DNA from 2 places in the Luteibacter sp. HA06 genome. Region 2 is predicted to be linked to the other one. Evidence: predicted binding sites of a transcription regulator. Region 2 holds the regulator's gene; the other holds the start of a gene.
What was found. The regulator sigma-54, encoded in region 2, starts transcription at its own class of promoters, with help from an activator protein. The targets are predictions, from matches to a motif close to TGGCACGNGCNTTGC.

Region 1 (7,474 bases), 2.8 Mb from region 2:
CGCGAACCAGTTCCGCGCCCGAGTCCACCGCGGGCGTGGCGGCCGGAGCGAGCACCGGGTCCGCCATCAGGGCGCAGGAAAGGAAGCCACCGACGAGGGCGGCGACGATACGGCGCATGGCAATCACCGCAGCTTGCGGACGCGCTCGGCCGGACTGATCACGTCAGTCAGCCGGATACCGAATTTTTCGTTGATGACGACCACTTCGCCATGGGCGACCAGGGTGCCGTTGACGAACACATCCAGCGGCTCACCGGCGGCACGGTCGAGTTCGACCACCGAGCCCTGGTTGAGCTGGAGCAGGTTGCGGATGCTGATCTTGGTACGGCCCACTTCCATGGCCATGGTGACCGGCACGTCCAGGATGACGTCGAGATTGACCTCGGCGCCCAGTCCCATGGACTTGTGCAGGTTGGCCTCGTTGGCGCCTTCCATCTCTTCGAGCGTCGTAGGTTCGTTCATGTCCGTTCCGGTGTTCGCGTTGCTGGGGTATGAACCCATAGAAGCAAACGGCGTGCCATGGATCCGGCGACCCGGGGACAGTGAATTTTTTGTGTTTTTTCAGGCGTTTGGCAGGGTGCGGCGAACCTTGCCGGCCGACCGGAAACTGACGCTAGACGGAAAGCTGACGCGTGACGGCAGTTGCGCACCGGGACGGTCAATTGACGTCAGGTTGGCGGACTGGGGCAAGGACCCATCGCCGATGAATCGGCTCCCACACAAAGCGGAGCCGACTCTTCTGCGAGAGCGCGCTCTTTTGTGGGAGCCGCTTCAGCGGCGATGCTCTTCAGGCTTCGGACATGCCCAGGCATCAACCATGCTCAGGCTTCAAACCAACTCAGGCATCGGCTCGGTCGTAGTCACCGGCATAGCCTTGCTCTCGCCGCGCTTGCGCATCAGCGAATCGAACTGGATGGCCTTGTTACCGCTGGAATTGGCCATGCGGCCACGGAAAATCGGCACGTCTTCGGCAAAGATCGTGGCGCATTCCGGCAAGGTGATCGGAATCACATCGCCCTTGCGCAGGTGCAGGAAGTCGCCAATCGTGAGGCGCGCCTCGGCAAGCATCGCGGTGACTTCCACTTCCGCGTCGAGGATTTCCTCGTGCAGGTTCTGGATCCAGCGCTCGTCACGTTCCGCACGGTCGCTCTGCACGCCGGCATCCAGCAACTCGCGGATCGGCTCGACCATCGAGTACGGCAGGGTCAGGTGCACTTCGCCGCCACCGCCATCGAGTTCGATGTGAAAGCGCGACACCACAACGGTCTCGGTCGGGCTGACGATATTGGCGAACTGGGGGTTGATCTCGGAATTGAGGAACTCGAACTGCATCTTCAGCACCGGCGCCCAGGCCTCGGCCATGGCCGTGAAGGCCTCCTGCAGCACGATCTGGATGACGCGGTTTTCGGTGGGGGTGAAATCCCGACCCTCGATGCGCGCATGGTAGCGACCATCGCCGCCGAAGAAATTGTCGATGACGGTGAAAACCAGGCGCGGCTCGAACACCATCAGCGCGGTGCCGCGTAGCGGCTTGATGCGGATCAGGTTGAGGTTGCTCGGCACAGCCAGCGAGTGCACGTACTCGTTGAACTTGGTCATCTTCACGCCGAGCACCGAGACTTCGCAGGACTTCCGCAGCACGTTGAAGAGATTGGCGCGGAAGTAGCGGGCGAAACGGTCGTTGACCATCTCGAGCGTCGGCAGCCGGCCGCGCACGATGCGATCCTGCTGGGTGAAATCGTAGTCCAGGATGCCGCCGGGCGGCGGAAGCTCGATCTCGGTTTCAACCGAGCCACCTTCCACGCCGGCCAGGAGGGCGTCGATTTCTTCCTGGGTAAGGATGTCACTCATGGCCGATACGTCCCGTCACTGCATGATGAAACTGGTGAAGTAGACCGCGTCCACGCCGGGACGACCGATCTTTTCCTTGAGCACGCGCTGGATTTCAGCCAGCGCGGCGGCCTGCAGCTTGACCTTGCCCTTCACGTCGGAAAGCGTCTTCACGTCCTGCGCGGAGAACAGCATCAGCAGTGCATTGCGAATCTCGGGATCGGCTTCCTTGGCGGCGGCGATCGCCTCGGGGTCATGGGACATCACGTTGACGCCGATCTGCAGGAACCGCAGAGCGGTCTCGTCCTGGAAATTAACCACGAAAGCGGGGTCGAGCTGCAGATAAACGGCCGGCTTGGACTTGGCGACTTCCGTCGCGTCCGCCGGGCCGGCCTTGCCGTGACCACCCTTCATCATGAAATAGCCACCCGCGCCACCGGCGGCTAGCACCACCAGGGCGGCGATCAGGATCAGCTTGCCCTTACCCTTCTTCTTGGGAGCGACTTCGGCGGGATCTTTGGGTGCTGCGGCCATGCGTGGAACCTCTGGAATGCGAATACGTAAACGATCGTGCCCGTGGGGCTTGCGGGTATTGTTGCAAGCCACGTGCCATCGGCGCGCGTCGCGGCCCAGCCGAATGGAAAGATGGCGCTGTGACGCGGTTCTCGTCGCGGTGCGGACGAGGCGAGCGAGCCGAAACTTTGACACCCGTCAGCATCACGTCACGCGAACGGCGTCACGCCACCTCGTCGACCAGGCTACGCGACACGCGCGAGGTCGCCACCGTCTCCGTGGTCGCCGCATCGTCGGCCGCACCGCCCTGCCCGCCCGCCGCGTTACCCTGGGCGGGATTCTGGCCGGGGTCACGCTGACCGACGTCGGCCTGGCCGAGCGACAGGCCATGGTGCGCGAGCATGGTGTCCAGCTGGGAAAGGGTCTGCTGCACCGCATGCACTGCCGCCGGATGCTGCGCGAGGATGGCGACGTTGACCTTGCCGCCGTCCATGGTCACGTGAACGTCCATGCTGCCGAGCTCTTCCGGGTGCAACTTGATACGCGCCGATTTGACGTCGCCCGAGCCCATCCAGGCGATCTGCTCACCCAGCTCCTGACTGAACTGGGGCGAGGTGGCGGCCTGCGTCGCCTGAACCTGGACGGCCGGAGCGGTCACGCCGTTCATGGCCGGCGCGTGGGCGAGAGGCATGGGGCTGAGGTTGGCGGGATCGGTCGCCGAGGTGTCGTCTTTCGTCGCCGCGAGATCGCCGCCCTGGACCGCAAGCAGGCTGGCGAAGGGCGAAGCCGTGACGGCAGCGACCGGCACCGGCGTCGTGGCGAGGGCATCGGTGAGCTGAGTGCCGGTCGTAGCGCCATCTTTTGCCACGGCCGTGGCGTCCGCGGCGGCGGGGAGGCCAGGCGTCGCACCCGTACCGGTGAGCGCGCCGAGCGCACCACCGAGCTTGCCCGCGGCGGTGGTCGCCGTCGCGAGCGCTTTCGCCGCGAGATCACCCAACTTGGGCGGTACGCCGATCAGCGCGAGCACGCTTGTCGCGAGCGACGTGTCAGCGTCGCCCGCATCATCCTTCTTCGTCGCGTCATCATCCGACTTCTTGTCAGAGGCCTGGGCCGATGACGTCTTGTCGGCAGCCGGGTCTTTCCCCCCCGAAGGCGTCGTGGACCCTGTCGAGGTCGTCGCACCCTTGTCGGACGGCTCGTCCTTGGTCTTGCGGGCATCGGCGTGCGCCGCGTTCATCGCTGCGTCGAAGCGCTTGTTCGACACCGTGTCGTCATTCCCGTTGCCCGTGACAGAAGACGTATTGCCGACCGACGACGTCGACGACGGCGTGGGAGCGGGCGGGCGGGCGACATTGAGTGCGATCGTGGCGTTGTTCATGCGGGATACTCGATGAGGTCGTTCAGGAGCTGGCTCACGCACGCGTGCGTCATGCCTCGCTCCGGGGATTGCGGCGGTATTGCGAGCGTTCGTCTGCCTGGGCCTGCTCGCGGCGATCGTCCGACTTGCGTTCCTGCTCACGATATTTCGTAGTGACCGAGTCCAGCGCCTTCGCGCGACCCCGCGCATCCGTCCAAAGCCGGCGTGCGTGCTCCAGTGCCTGCTCGCGGCGCTGCACTTCACCCAGCTGCTGCACGATGGCCATGTCGATCTTCTGCAGGAACTGCTGCCGGTTGAGCAAGGCACTGATGCCGATGCCGTCGGGCATCTCGGCGTATTCGTTGCGGTATTTACGTAGCTCGACCAGCTGATGCTCGGCTTCGGCGAGTGCACGTTGCTGAGTGGCGAGCACGCGCAAGGCGTCCTCGGCCTTTTCTTCGGCCAGGTCGACGACGGGTTGCAGGCGGTCGGCGCGCGAGGGCATCAGCCGGCCTTCGTCGTATCAGCGAGGGCGGACTCGGCATCGGCGAGATTCACCGGCTCGTCGGTTTCCTGCTGAAGGAAGGCCGACAACCGTGGATAGAATGCAATCGCCTCGTCGGTACGTGGATCGCTGCCCTTCTGGTAGGCACCCACTGCGATGAGGTCGCGCTGCTGGCGGTACGCCGAGTAGACCTGGCGGAAGCGCTGGGCCGAGCGCATGTGCTCCTTGCTGACCACGGCCGGCATGACACGGCTGATCGACGCCTCGATGTCGATCGCCGGGTAATGACCGGCTTCGGCCAGGTCGCGCGACAGCACGATGTGGCCGTCGAGGATGGCCCGCGCCGCATCGGCAATCGGATCGTGGCGGTAGTCGTCGCCTTCGGTGAGCACGGTATAGAACGCCGTAATGGAGCCGCGACCTTCAGCGTCGTTACCGGCGCGCTCGACGAGTGCGGGAAGCATGGCGAACACGGACGGTGGATAGCCCTTCGTCGCCGGCGGTTCGCCGATGGCCAACGCGATTTCACGCTGTGCCTGCGCATAACGGGTGAGCGAGTCCATCAGCAGAAGCACACGCAGGCCCTGGTCACGAAAATGCTCGGCCACGGCGGTAGCGACCTGGGCACCGCGCAAGCGACTCAGTGGAGGCGCATCCGCCGGTGCGGCAACAACGACTGCACGACGGCGCCCTTCCTCGCCCAGCGTGTGGTCGACGAATTCCTTGACCTCGCGACCGCGCTCACCGATCAACCCGACCACGACGACGTCGGCATCGGTGAAGCGCGTCATCATGCCCATCAGCGTGGACTTACCCACACCGGAGCCTGCGAAGAGGCCGATACGCTGACCCCGGCCGACGGTGAGCAGGGAGTTGATGGCCCGCACCCCGACGTCGAGTGGCGTATCGATCGGCCGACGCATCATCGGATTGATGGGATCGCGGCGTAGTGGCGCACGCTCACGCGCCAGCAGCGGGCCGAGGCCATCCAGCGGCGCGCCATCGGGACCGATGACGCGACCGAGTAACGAATCACCGACGGGCACACCCGAGATAGCCGCTACCGGCGTCACGCGCGCATTGGGCAACACGCCGTGCATCTCGCCCGTGGGCATGAGCAGGAGACGGCCGTCGGAGAACCCGACTACCTCGGTCTCGAGCTGCCGGCCATCGGCACCCGCGACCATGCAGCGGGCACCCACCGGCGCTTCGCAGCCGACAGCCTCGAGCGTGAGCCCGACCACCCGGCGCAACTTGCCTTCGGCCTGCAAGGGACGAACGCGTTCGGCGCTTGCGCGCTGCGCGGCAAGGGATTCACGCCAGTGCGCGATGCGGGCGGCGGTGTGGCTCTCGGCAGTCACGAGGGATCGACCTGACCTTCGAGCACACTGTCGATCACGGCAGCCAGGCGGGTACGCACGCGCGCATCGAGCCGGGACTGCTCACTCTCCAGGCGCACGTCGCCCCGCTCCAGCGCGGCATCGTCCACCACGCTGCCGTCGTGTTCGGTACCGGTGCGGTGATCGCGAACGATCGCCGCATCGGCGGGATGCAGATGAATCTTGATATGGCGTGTGGCCGCTGGCAGCGCGTCGACCGCCTGACGGACTACGTCGAGGATCTTCTCCGGCTGCGTGGTGATCTCATAGCCCAGAACACGCTCGGCGATGATCGTGGCCAGCACAGCAAGGTCGGCGGCAACGTCGTGATCGAGTTCGGCGAACGGCCGCTCGACCGCAGCAAAGAGGGCATCCAGTCGCGCGACCTGTTCCGCCAGCTCTCGTGCGGCCATAGCGCGGCCTTCCGTCAGCCCCGCATTGAATCCTTCCTCGCGCGCCTGCCGCTCGATCGCCTCGATCTCCGCGACGGTAGGCCGACGTGGACCTTCGTCCTCGACGTCGGGGCGTGCGACATGCGGTTCCGGACCACCCACCACGGGCAGCTCCCAGCGTTCGAACTGGTCGAAGCGTTCGCGGGCGAGGATCGAGGTAAGACTCATCAGACGAATTCTTCCCCGCCACCGGCGAGATTGATCTGGCCGGCGTCAGCAAGACGACGCGCCGTAGCCAGCACTTCCTTCTGCGCCGCATCCACCTCGGAGAGGCGAACCGGACCCTTGACCTCGAGATCGTCGCGCAGCATGTCGGCGGCACGCTTGGACATATTGGCGAAGATCTTCTCGCGAATCGCGACTTCCGCACCCTTGAGCGCGGTGATGAGACGCGCCGACGGTACTTCGCGCAGCAAGGTCTGCATGCTGCGGTCGTCGAGATCGGCAAGATCGTCAAAGACGAACATGAGTTCTTCGATACGCTCGCCCAGGCCGGTGTCGATGCCACGAATGGAAGCCATCAGCTCGGCTTCGCGCGAGGTCTCCATCGCGTTGAGGATGTCCGCGGCCGCCTTGAGGCCACCGACACTGGCCGACTTCAGCTTGTTGGAGTTGCCGGAAAACTGGCGCTCCATGATTTCGTCGAGCTCGTTCAGCGCGTGCGGCTGCACGCCATCGAGCGTGGCGATGCGCATCACGACGTCGCTGCGCGTGCGCGCCGGCAGGTAGCCGATGACTTCAGCAGCCTGGTCGGCTTCGAGGTGAGCCATGACCAGCGCGATGATCTGCGGATGTTCCTGGCCGATCATTTCGGCGATGGCGCGGCTTTCCATCCACTTCAGCGATTCCAGGCCCTTGCTGCTGCGGCCGAGGAGAATGCGGTCGATAAGACCGCCCGCCTTGTTCTCGCCGAGCGCGTTGACCAGGATGCGGCGGATATATTCCTCGGTGCCGACGCCGATCGAGGTGTGCTGGCCGACGTCTTCCTGGAGTTTGGTAAGGACGGTCTCGACCTGCTCCTTGGAGACGTTCTTCAGCGCGGCCATGGCCGTACCGACGGCCTGCACGTCACGTGCGCCGAGGTGCTTGAGAATGGAGGCGGCGTCTTCCTCACCCAGGGTGAGCAAGAGGATCGCCGCGCGCTGCGCGCCCGTCAGGGCTTCTTTCTGTTCAAGCGCCATCGTCGGATACCCAGCTCTTCACGACTTGCGCAACCTGTTTGGGATTTTCGGCGGCCATGCGCTTGGCCAGGCCGACCTTCTGTTCATAGGCCAGCAGCGCGGGCGAACCCAGCTGCGGCGACGTGCTAACACGGTCCGGCGTCATGTCGTCGTCGTCGACCATGACCGACACGGTCGGCATCGGACCGGCGAGCGCCACATTGTTCATCGCCAGCGGCGCAGGCTTGAGCAGGCCCTTGAGGATAGGACGCAGGACA
Region 2 (7,474 bases):
GGCGCCCGGTCACGGGCAGTCGTGAAACCGCGAGTCCGTTAGATCCGCGGCACGTCGCTTTGTGGACGTGCCGCACCTGGAGTCGTGGGTTCCAATCAAGGAGAAGCGATGTCAGTTACCAACGAAAACGGCACGGTTCGTCGTGCCCGCTATTACGCCGACCCCGAAGCGTCGGCGCACGACCTTCTCAACAACGCGGCGGAACTGCTGCAGTACGCGCGCGGGGTCACGGAGTTGCTCGCGGAATTCGTGCATGAGTCGGACACCGTCGATTGCCGGCGGATGGCGTTGTCGCTCGAGGCAGTGGCGGCGCTTACGCAGATGGGGGCGCATTGTGCGGCGGAGGCGCATGTGCGGATTTGTTGGGATGGGCGGTGAGGGGGAAGGCTCGTTGTGATCGGTGCAATGCATCGGTCGCATCGTTTGGAGTCTGAGGATTCGCCGCTGAAGCGGCTCCTACAAAGGCGGGCCGTTGCAACACGCGATAGGTGGCACGAGCCGGCTTTGCGCTGGTGCCGCACGCAACCTCAGCGTTTGAGGGCGCGACCGGGTTGGCCCTTGGGGACGCCTAAGCTGAGGGCCGCTCAGTCCACATGGAATGCGAAAGAGGAGCTACGGCCCGTCACGAAGTGCCGCGCCGCGGCCCCAAGGGCCAACCCGGTCGCGACCACGCGCGAAGCACGAGCGTCAGGCGGCATAAGCCGCTGGGCACATGAGCCGCGAAGTGGCTGTCCTCTTCGATAAAGCATCGCCGCTGAAGCGGCTCCCACACAGAGCCGGTCCACAAAGAGCCGGTCCACACAGAGCAAGGTTGTTACGCGCAGTTGTCCTGGAGAGAGACGACTTCGAGGAGGCGCGCTTCGACTTCGTCGCGCGAATGGGCGCGGAACAGGCGCGGTGCTGCGCGGCGGAGTGCGCGGCAGTCCAGGGTGGTGAGGCGGTCGCGTACCTGGAGCAGCTGCCCCGGATGCATGCTGAATTCTTCCAGGCCCATGGCCAGAAGCAACGCCGTGAACTGCGTATCGCCAGCAATCTCGCCGCACAGGCTCACCGGCTTCTTTGCGCGACGCGCACTGGCGATGACGTGCGCAATCAGGCGCAGGAACGCAGGCTGCAACGGATCGTAGATGCCTTCGAGCGCATCGTTGTTACGATCCGCCGCGAGCACGTACTGTGCGAGATCGTTCGTACCAATGGCGAGGAAGTCGGCCTTCTCGAGAATCGACGACACGCCGATCGCCGCCGCCGGCACCTCGATCATCGCGCCGATATCCAGCCGCTCCGGCAACTCCTGACCTTCGCGGGCGAGATCCTCGCGCGCCTTCTTGATCAGGCGACGCACGTCCGTCATCTCACCCAGGTGGGTAATCATCGGGATGAGGATGCGCACCGGGCCATAACAGGCGGCACGCAGGATGGCGCGAAGCTGGATGCTGAAGATATCGGGGTAACGCAACGACAAACGGATGCCACGCACGCCGAGTGCGGGGTTGTCTTCCCCACGGATGGCGAGGCCCGCGGCATCGGCCTTGTCGGCACCGAGATCGAGCGTACGGATGGTGACGGGCAGGCCGCCCATGCCGAGGACGACGTCGCGATACGCGATGAACTGCTCCTCTTCCGAGGGCAGGCCGCGCTGGCGCAGGAACAGGAATTCGGAGCGGTACAAGCCGACGCCATCGGCGCCACGCGCGCGGGCGAGGGTGATGTCACCGATCAGTTCGGCATTGGCGTAGAGGCGCACGTGGGCGCCGTCTTTCGTCAATGTCGGTGCGGAGGCGAGGGCAGCGAGGCGACGGCCTTCCGCCGCAGCCTGACGCTGCCATTGGCGATAACGGGCAAGGTCCTGCGCGGTCGGATGCACGATGACTTCGCCGTGCTCGGCGTCGATCAGGACGAGGTCGTCGTCGTTGATCGTCGCGAGCGCGTCCTTGGTGCCGACCAGCATCGGCAGGTTGAAGCTGCGCGCGAGGATGGCGCTGTGCGAATAGATGCTGCCGGCGCTGGCAATGACGCCAAGCATGCCCTGGCCAGCCATGCTGGCCATGTCGGCCGGCGCCACCGTGTCGCTGACGACGATCTCGCCCACGCGCGCGGCGAGCTTGCGCTCTTCACGGCTGGATTGCTGGAGGAGGGCGGACATGACGCGACCGATCACCTGGTCGATGTCTTCGCCGCGACTCTTGAGGTAGGGGTCGTTCATCGCGTCGAATACGGCCGCGAGTCGGTCGCGCTGCATCTTCAGCGCTGCGCTGGCGGTGTAGTGGCCGACAGAGACGAGCTCGTCGAGGCCGCGGAGCAGCTCTTCGTCGTCGAGCAGCAGGCTGTGCGCGTCGATGAAGTCGCCCACTTCGCGGGCCAGTGCGCCGTGCAGCTTGCCGCGCAGCTCACGTAGTTCCGTACGTGCGCTGTCGATGGCCTTGTGCAGTCGTTCGATCTCGGGCGCGATCTCCGCGTCTTCGAGCATGCGCGTGTCGACCGCATAGATGCTCGGCTGAACCAGGCGCGCGCGTCCCAGGGCCATGCCCCGGGCAGCTTGCGTACCGGTCAGCACGTATCTCATGGGTCAGGCACCCTCGTCGAACTTGCGGTCGAACAACTCGACCACGGCGGCCAGGGCGGCTTCTTCGTCCTCGCCCTCGGCGCGCACGCCAAGGGCAGTGCCCATGCCGGCGGCCAGCATCATCACGCCCATGATGCTCTGGGCGTTCACTTCGCGACCCTTGCTGACGATCCACACGGTCGATTTGAAGCTGGAAACCAGCTGGACGAGTTTGGCTGAAGCGCGGGCGTGCAGGCCCAGCCGGTTGGATACCACGATGTCTCGTTCAAGCATGGTCGATGAAGATCCCTCCGCGACCGCCACTGGCCGCGATCTCGGTCAGTTCAGTCAGCGATTTATCCGAGTAGTTGAGCACGCGCAGCAGCATCGGCAGGTTCAGTCCCGAGACGCAGCGCAGGTGCACGCCGAGTTCGCTCAGGGAAAGACCGATGTTGCAGGGCGTCGCCCCGTAAAGGTCGGCGAGGACGAGGACGCCGTCGCCATGGTCGAGATCGCGGGCATGCTTGGCCGTGAGGGTGCGCATGACGTCGGGGTCCGCGCTGGGCGGCACTTCCACGGCGTCCACATCCATCGGCAGCTTGGGCATAACGTGGCGCGCGGCGGAGATCAGCGCCTTGCCGACGGCTTCGTGGGTCATGAGGAGGACGCCGACGCTCATCGCCCGGTATCTCGGTAAGACTGGGGCTGGGTCATGGCGTTATTCGAGCTCACGGTGAAAGGTCAGTACGTTGCCGCGTTCCGAGCGGAAATGCTGGGCCAGCTTCTCGACGAGGTAGACCGAGCGATGGCGCCCGCCCGTACAGCCGATCGAAACGGTGACGTAGCTGCGATCCTCACCCTCGAAGCGTGGAAGCCACTTTTCGAGCCAGCGAGTCACGTCGTCATAGTACTCGCCTACCAGCGGGTTCGCGTCGAGGAACTCCCTGACCGGCTGGTCCTTGCCCGAAAAGGGGCGCAGGCGCGGATCCCAGTGCGGGTTGGGCAGGCAGCGGGCGTCGAAGACGAAATCGGCATCCGAGGGCAAGCCCCGGCGGTAGGCAAACGACTCGAACAGAAGGGTGGTGCCGTCCGAAGCCGCCGCATAGCCGGTAGCGAACAGGCGCCGCAGCTGATGGACGTTGAGGTCGCTGGAGTCGATGACCTTTTCGGCGATCGAGATCAGCGGCCGGAGCAGCTTGCGCTCCTGGGCGATCGAATCGGCCAGCGAGAGCTTCTCGGCCGCCAGCGGGTGGCGCCGGCGGGTTTCCGAGTAGCGCTTGATCAGCACGTCGTCGCGGCTGTCGAGGAAGATCAGGTGGACGTGCACGCCGGCCATGGAGAGCTCGGAGAGGACGTGCGGCATGCGCGAGAGGTCGACCCGGCGGTTGCGTACGTCCACACCGACGGCAATGCGACGGCGCGGGCCATGTTCGCCCTGGCTCACCGCGGCTACCAGCTGGGGGATGAGCTCGGCCGGCATGTTGTCGACGCAGTAGAACTCGAGGTCCTCGAGCGCGCGCAGGGCCACCGTCTTGCCACCACCGGACATGCCGGTGAGGACGATCAGGTGAATGGCGTCGGGGTCGACGATCGGGTTCATGACTTCGTCGATCACGGGGGTCACCAGGGAGGAAGCCGGCGCATCTGGTGCGCCTGGCGGTCGATAAAGGTCTGCGCGGGATCGATACCCTTGCTCTTGAGCACGTGACTGCGCACGGCGGCTTCGACCAGCACCGAAAGGTTGCGGCCGGGAGCGACGGGAATGGTGATCTTGGGAACGTCCACGTCGAGCACGTTGCGCCGGCTGACATCGCCGGTGAGGCGGGTCATGGCGTCGGTCTCTTCACCGGCGAGCATTGGCTTCAGGTGAATCACCAGCCGCAGGTATTTCGAGGGCTTCACGGCGGTGTGGCCGAACATCTCGCGGATGTTGAGCACGCCCAGGCCGCGTACTTCGAGCAGGTCCTGGAGCAGGTCGGGGCAGGCGCCGTCGATCACGTCGGGCGCGATCAGGGTGAATTCGGTGGCGTCGTCGGCAACCAGGCGGTGGCCGCGGCTGACCAGTTCCAGCGCGAGTTCGCTCTTGCCCGAGCCCGGCTCGCCAGTGATCAGCACGCCGATCGAGAACACTTCCAGGAACACGCCGTGCAGGGTGACCCGCGGGGCAAGCGTGCGTGCCAGGTGATACTGGAGGTAGGTGAGCAGCTCATGGCCGCGGCGCGTGCTCTGCCACAGCGGGGTGTCGGTTTCCTCGGCCACTTCGCGCAGGTCCGAGGGAATGGCCTGGTCCTTGGTGACGATGAGCGCGGCGGGCTGGTAGGCGGCGATCTTGTGGATCGCTTCCCAGCGCTGGCGGGGCTCCAGTCCGTCGAGGAAGTTGAGTTCCTCGGTGCCGATGATCTGCACCTTGTTCGGGTAGATCACGTTGAGGTAACCGACCAGCGAGGGACGGCGGCTCTGCTTGGCATTGGGTTCGAGCACGCGCGATTCGCCGCGCATGCCGGCGGCCCAGCGCAGCGCCATGCGCTCGTGTACCCCGTCGAAGAGTTGTCTGGCGGTCAGCCGGTCCACGCTGGATCCCTTGAAATGGCGAAGCCGGCGCGAGGGCGCCGGCTGGGGCTATTGTGCCATCAAGCGTGGACGGGGGTTCAGGGACTGGCGACGCGCGCGTCGCGGCCCTCGGTATTGTGGTGATCCTTCAGCTTTTCCTTGTGCTTCTTCAGCTGGTCGGCAAGCTTGGCGATCATCCCGTCGATGGCTTTATAGAGGGCGTCGGGCTTCTTTTCGTCTTCCAGGCTGGCGACGCCATCGGCGTGAAGACGGGTGCCGGCGCAATGCAGGGTACCGCTGGCCTTGTGCTCGTTCTTGTCGACGGAAAGGACCACGTCGAGGGCTTTGATGTTGTCGAAAAGGCGTTCGAAGCGGCCGATTTGCTGTTCCACGCGCTCGCGCAGAGCCGGGGTGATATGGATGTGCTGGCCGCTGATCTGGATTTGCATGACGCCTCCTTCTTGCTGAGGGTGCCGCCCTGGGGGCGACGAGTGCGGAGCGGCGGAGTGCCGTTCCTCAAGCCTGAAATACTGTGACCGTGGACCTCCGTGAGGGTTCCCCGCGCCTCAACTGGCGCGGACACGTTCGCTGGAACTGGGGATGCGCAGGGCTTCCCGGTACTTGGCCACCGTACGACGGGCAACCTGAATTCCGCGTCGATGAAGTTCCTCGGCCAGGGCCTGGTCCGAGAGTGGGCGGCGCGCGTCCTCGCCCGTGATGAGTTTGCGGAGCATGGCCTGGATGGCGGTGGCCGAGGCGCTGCCGCCGTCCTCCGTGGCCACGCCACTGGAGAAGAAGTGCTTCAGTTCGAAGGTACCGCGCGGCGTGTGCATGTACTTGCGCGTAGTGACCCGGGAAATGGTCGATTCGTGCATGCCGACTTCCTCGGCCACCTCGCGCAGGACCAGCGGGTGCATGGCCTCGGGGCCATAGTCGAGGAAGGCGCTCTGCCGGCGCACGATGACGTCGGCCACCTTGGTCAGGGTCTCGGCACGGGATTGCAGGCTCTTCAGCAGCCAACGGGCTTCCTGGAGCTGGCCCTTCATCCACGTGGCGTCGTCGCCGCGGGCGCGGGCGATGAGGTTGCAGTAATGCTGGTTGAGGCCCAGCCGGGGCTGGGCGTCGGGATTGAGGCTGACCTGCCAGCGGCCGTTTTCGCGCCGCGCATAGACATCGGGGGCCACGTATTCCACCGGCGTGGCGTCCAGCGCCGAGCCGGGCCGCGGATCCAGGCTGCGGATCAGGGCGGCCGCGGCGGCGACATCCTCTTCGGCGGCCTTGAGCTTTCGGGCGATCTTGGCGGCGTCGTTACGCGCAAGAAGCTCGAGCTCGTCGGTGACCACGCGGATGGCGAGGTCGCGGTGCGGGGTTTCCAGGGAGAACTGCGAGAGCTGGCACAGCAGGCAGTCGCGCAGATCCAGGCTGGCGATGCCGGTGGGATCGAAACGTTGCACCCGCTGGCGCACGCGCTCGATTTCCTCGGCAGTGGCCTTCATCTCGGCGGGCAGGGCGGCTTCGACCGCCTCGACGCCGTCGCGGAGGTAGCCGTCTTCGTCCAGCGCATGAATGATGGCGGTGGCGATGGCGTGGTCGCGAGGGGAAAACTGGGAAAGGTTGAGCTGCCACTCCAGGTGTTGCTGGAGGTTCTCAGGGGCAGCGTTTTGTGGCTCGAAGCCGTCCTCGTCACCGCTTCCGGACCGCGAAGGCGCACCCGCGTAGTCGCCGGCTTCGCCGTGGAAGCGATCGTCGTCCCACTCGGGGGCAAGTTCTTCGGAGGGGGTGACCGTCGATTCTTCTTCGGCCTTGGAAGCCTTGACCGGGACTTCGTCACGCGCCGGGAAGTCCGGGCCGTCGTAGTCGCCCTCTTCGGGCAGCTCGGCCTCGGCTTCGGCGTCTTCGGCGAACTCGAGCAACGGGTTGCTTTCCGCGATCTGGCGGAGTTCGGCCTCGAGCTCCAGCTGCGACAACTGCAGCAGGCGGATGGCCTGCTGCAACTGGGGCGTCAGCGTGAGCTGCTGATGCAGGCGAAACTGGAGTCCGGGTTTCATGCCTTCGATGCGTGAGGTGTCAAATCCATCGTAACCCCTTGCGACCTTCCCAAACCAGCATTCCGGTGAGCTATGCCCACCGGCCGACGATGCAGTGTGTCAGATACGGAACTCACGGCCCAGATACACCTCGCGGACCTTTTCGTCGGCGAGGATGTGCTGGGGCGTACCCCGGGCGAGGACTTCGCCGTCATTGAGGATATAGGCACGGTCGCAGATGCCGAGCGTCTCACGTACGTTGTGATCGGTGATCAGCACGCCGATGCCGCGTTCTTTCAGGTGGCGGACGATGCGCTGGATCTCACCGACGGAAATCGGGTCGACGCCGGCGAAC

Region 1: ACVWWJ_RS05920 (flagellar basal body-associated FliL family protein) is a predicted target of sigma-54. The motif match lies at 2,428-2,442, and genes of this name have one in related genera.

What each region holds. Positions count from the first base shown of each region.
Region 1 covers NZ_JBSSDZ010000001.1:1,321,992-1,329,465, reverse strand. Annotated here, with positions in the region: gene ACVWWJ_RS05935 (FliO/MopB family protein) at 1-118, opposite strand, end outside; gene fliN (flagellar motor switch protein FliN) at 124-435, opposite strand; gene fliM (flagellar motor switch protein FliM) at 829-1,851, opposite strand; gene ACVWWJ_RS05920 (flagellar basal body-associated FliL family protein) at 1,867-2,364, opposite strand; gene ACVWWJ_RS05915 (flagellar hook-length control protein FliK) at 2,567-3,721, opposite strand; gene fliJ (flagellar export protein FliJ) at 3,771-4,205, opposite strand; gene fliI (flagellar protein export ATPase FliI) at 4,205-5,566, opposite strand; gene ACVWWJ_RS05900 (flagellar assembly protein FliH) at 5,563-6,204, opposite strand; gene fliG (flagellar motor switch protein FliG) at 6,204-7,193, opposite strand; gene fliF (flagellar basal-body MS-ring/collar protein FliF) at 7,207-7,474, opposite strand, start outside.
Region 2 covers NZ_JBSSDZ010000001.1:4,101,290-4,108,763, reverse strand. Annotated here, with positions in the region: gene ACVWWJ_RS19005 (hypothetical protein) at 109-378, shown strand; gene ptsP (phosphoenolpyruvate--protein phosphotransferase) at 815-2,563, opposite strand; gene ACVWWJ_RS18995 (HPr family phosphocarrier protein) at 2,567-2,836, opposite strand; gene ACVWWJ_RS18990 (PTS sugar transporter subunit IIA) at 2,829-3,221, opposite strand; gene rapZ (RNase adapter RapZ) at 3,261-4,142, opposite strand; gene hprK (HPr(Ser) kinase/phosphatase) at 4,163-5,065, opposite strand; gene hpf (ribosome hibernation-promoting factor, HPF/YfiA family) at 5,191-5,541, opposite strand; gene ACVWWJ_RS18970 (RNA polymerase factor sigma-54) at 5,659-7,140, opposite strand; gene lptB (LPS export ABC transporter ATP-binding protein) at 7,240-7,474, opposite strand, start outside.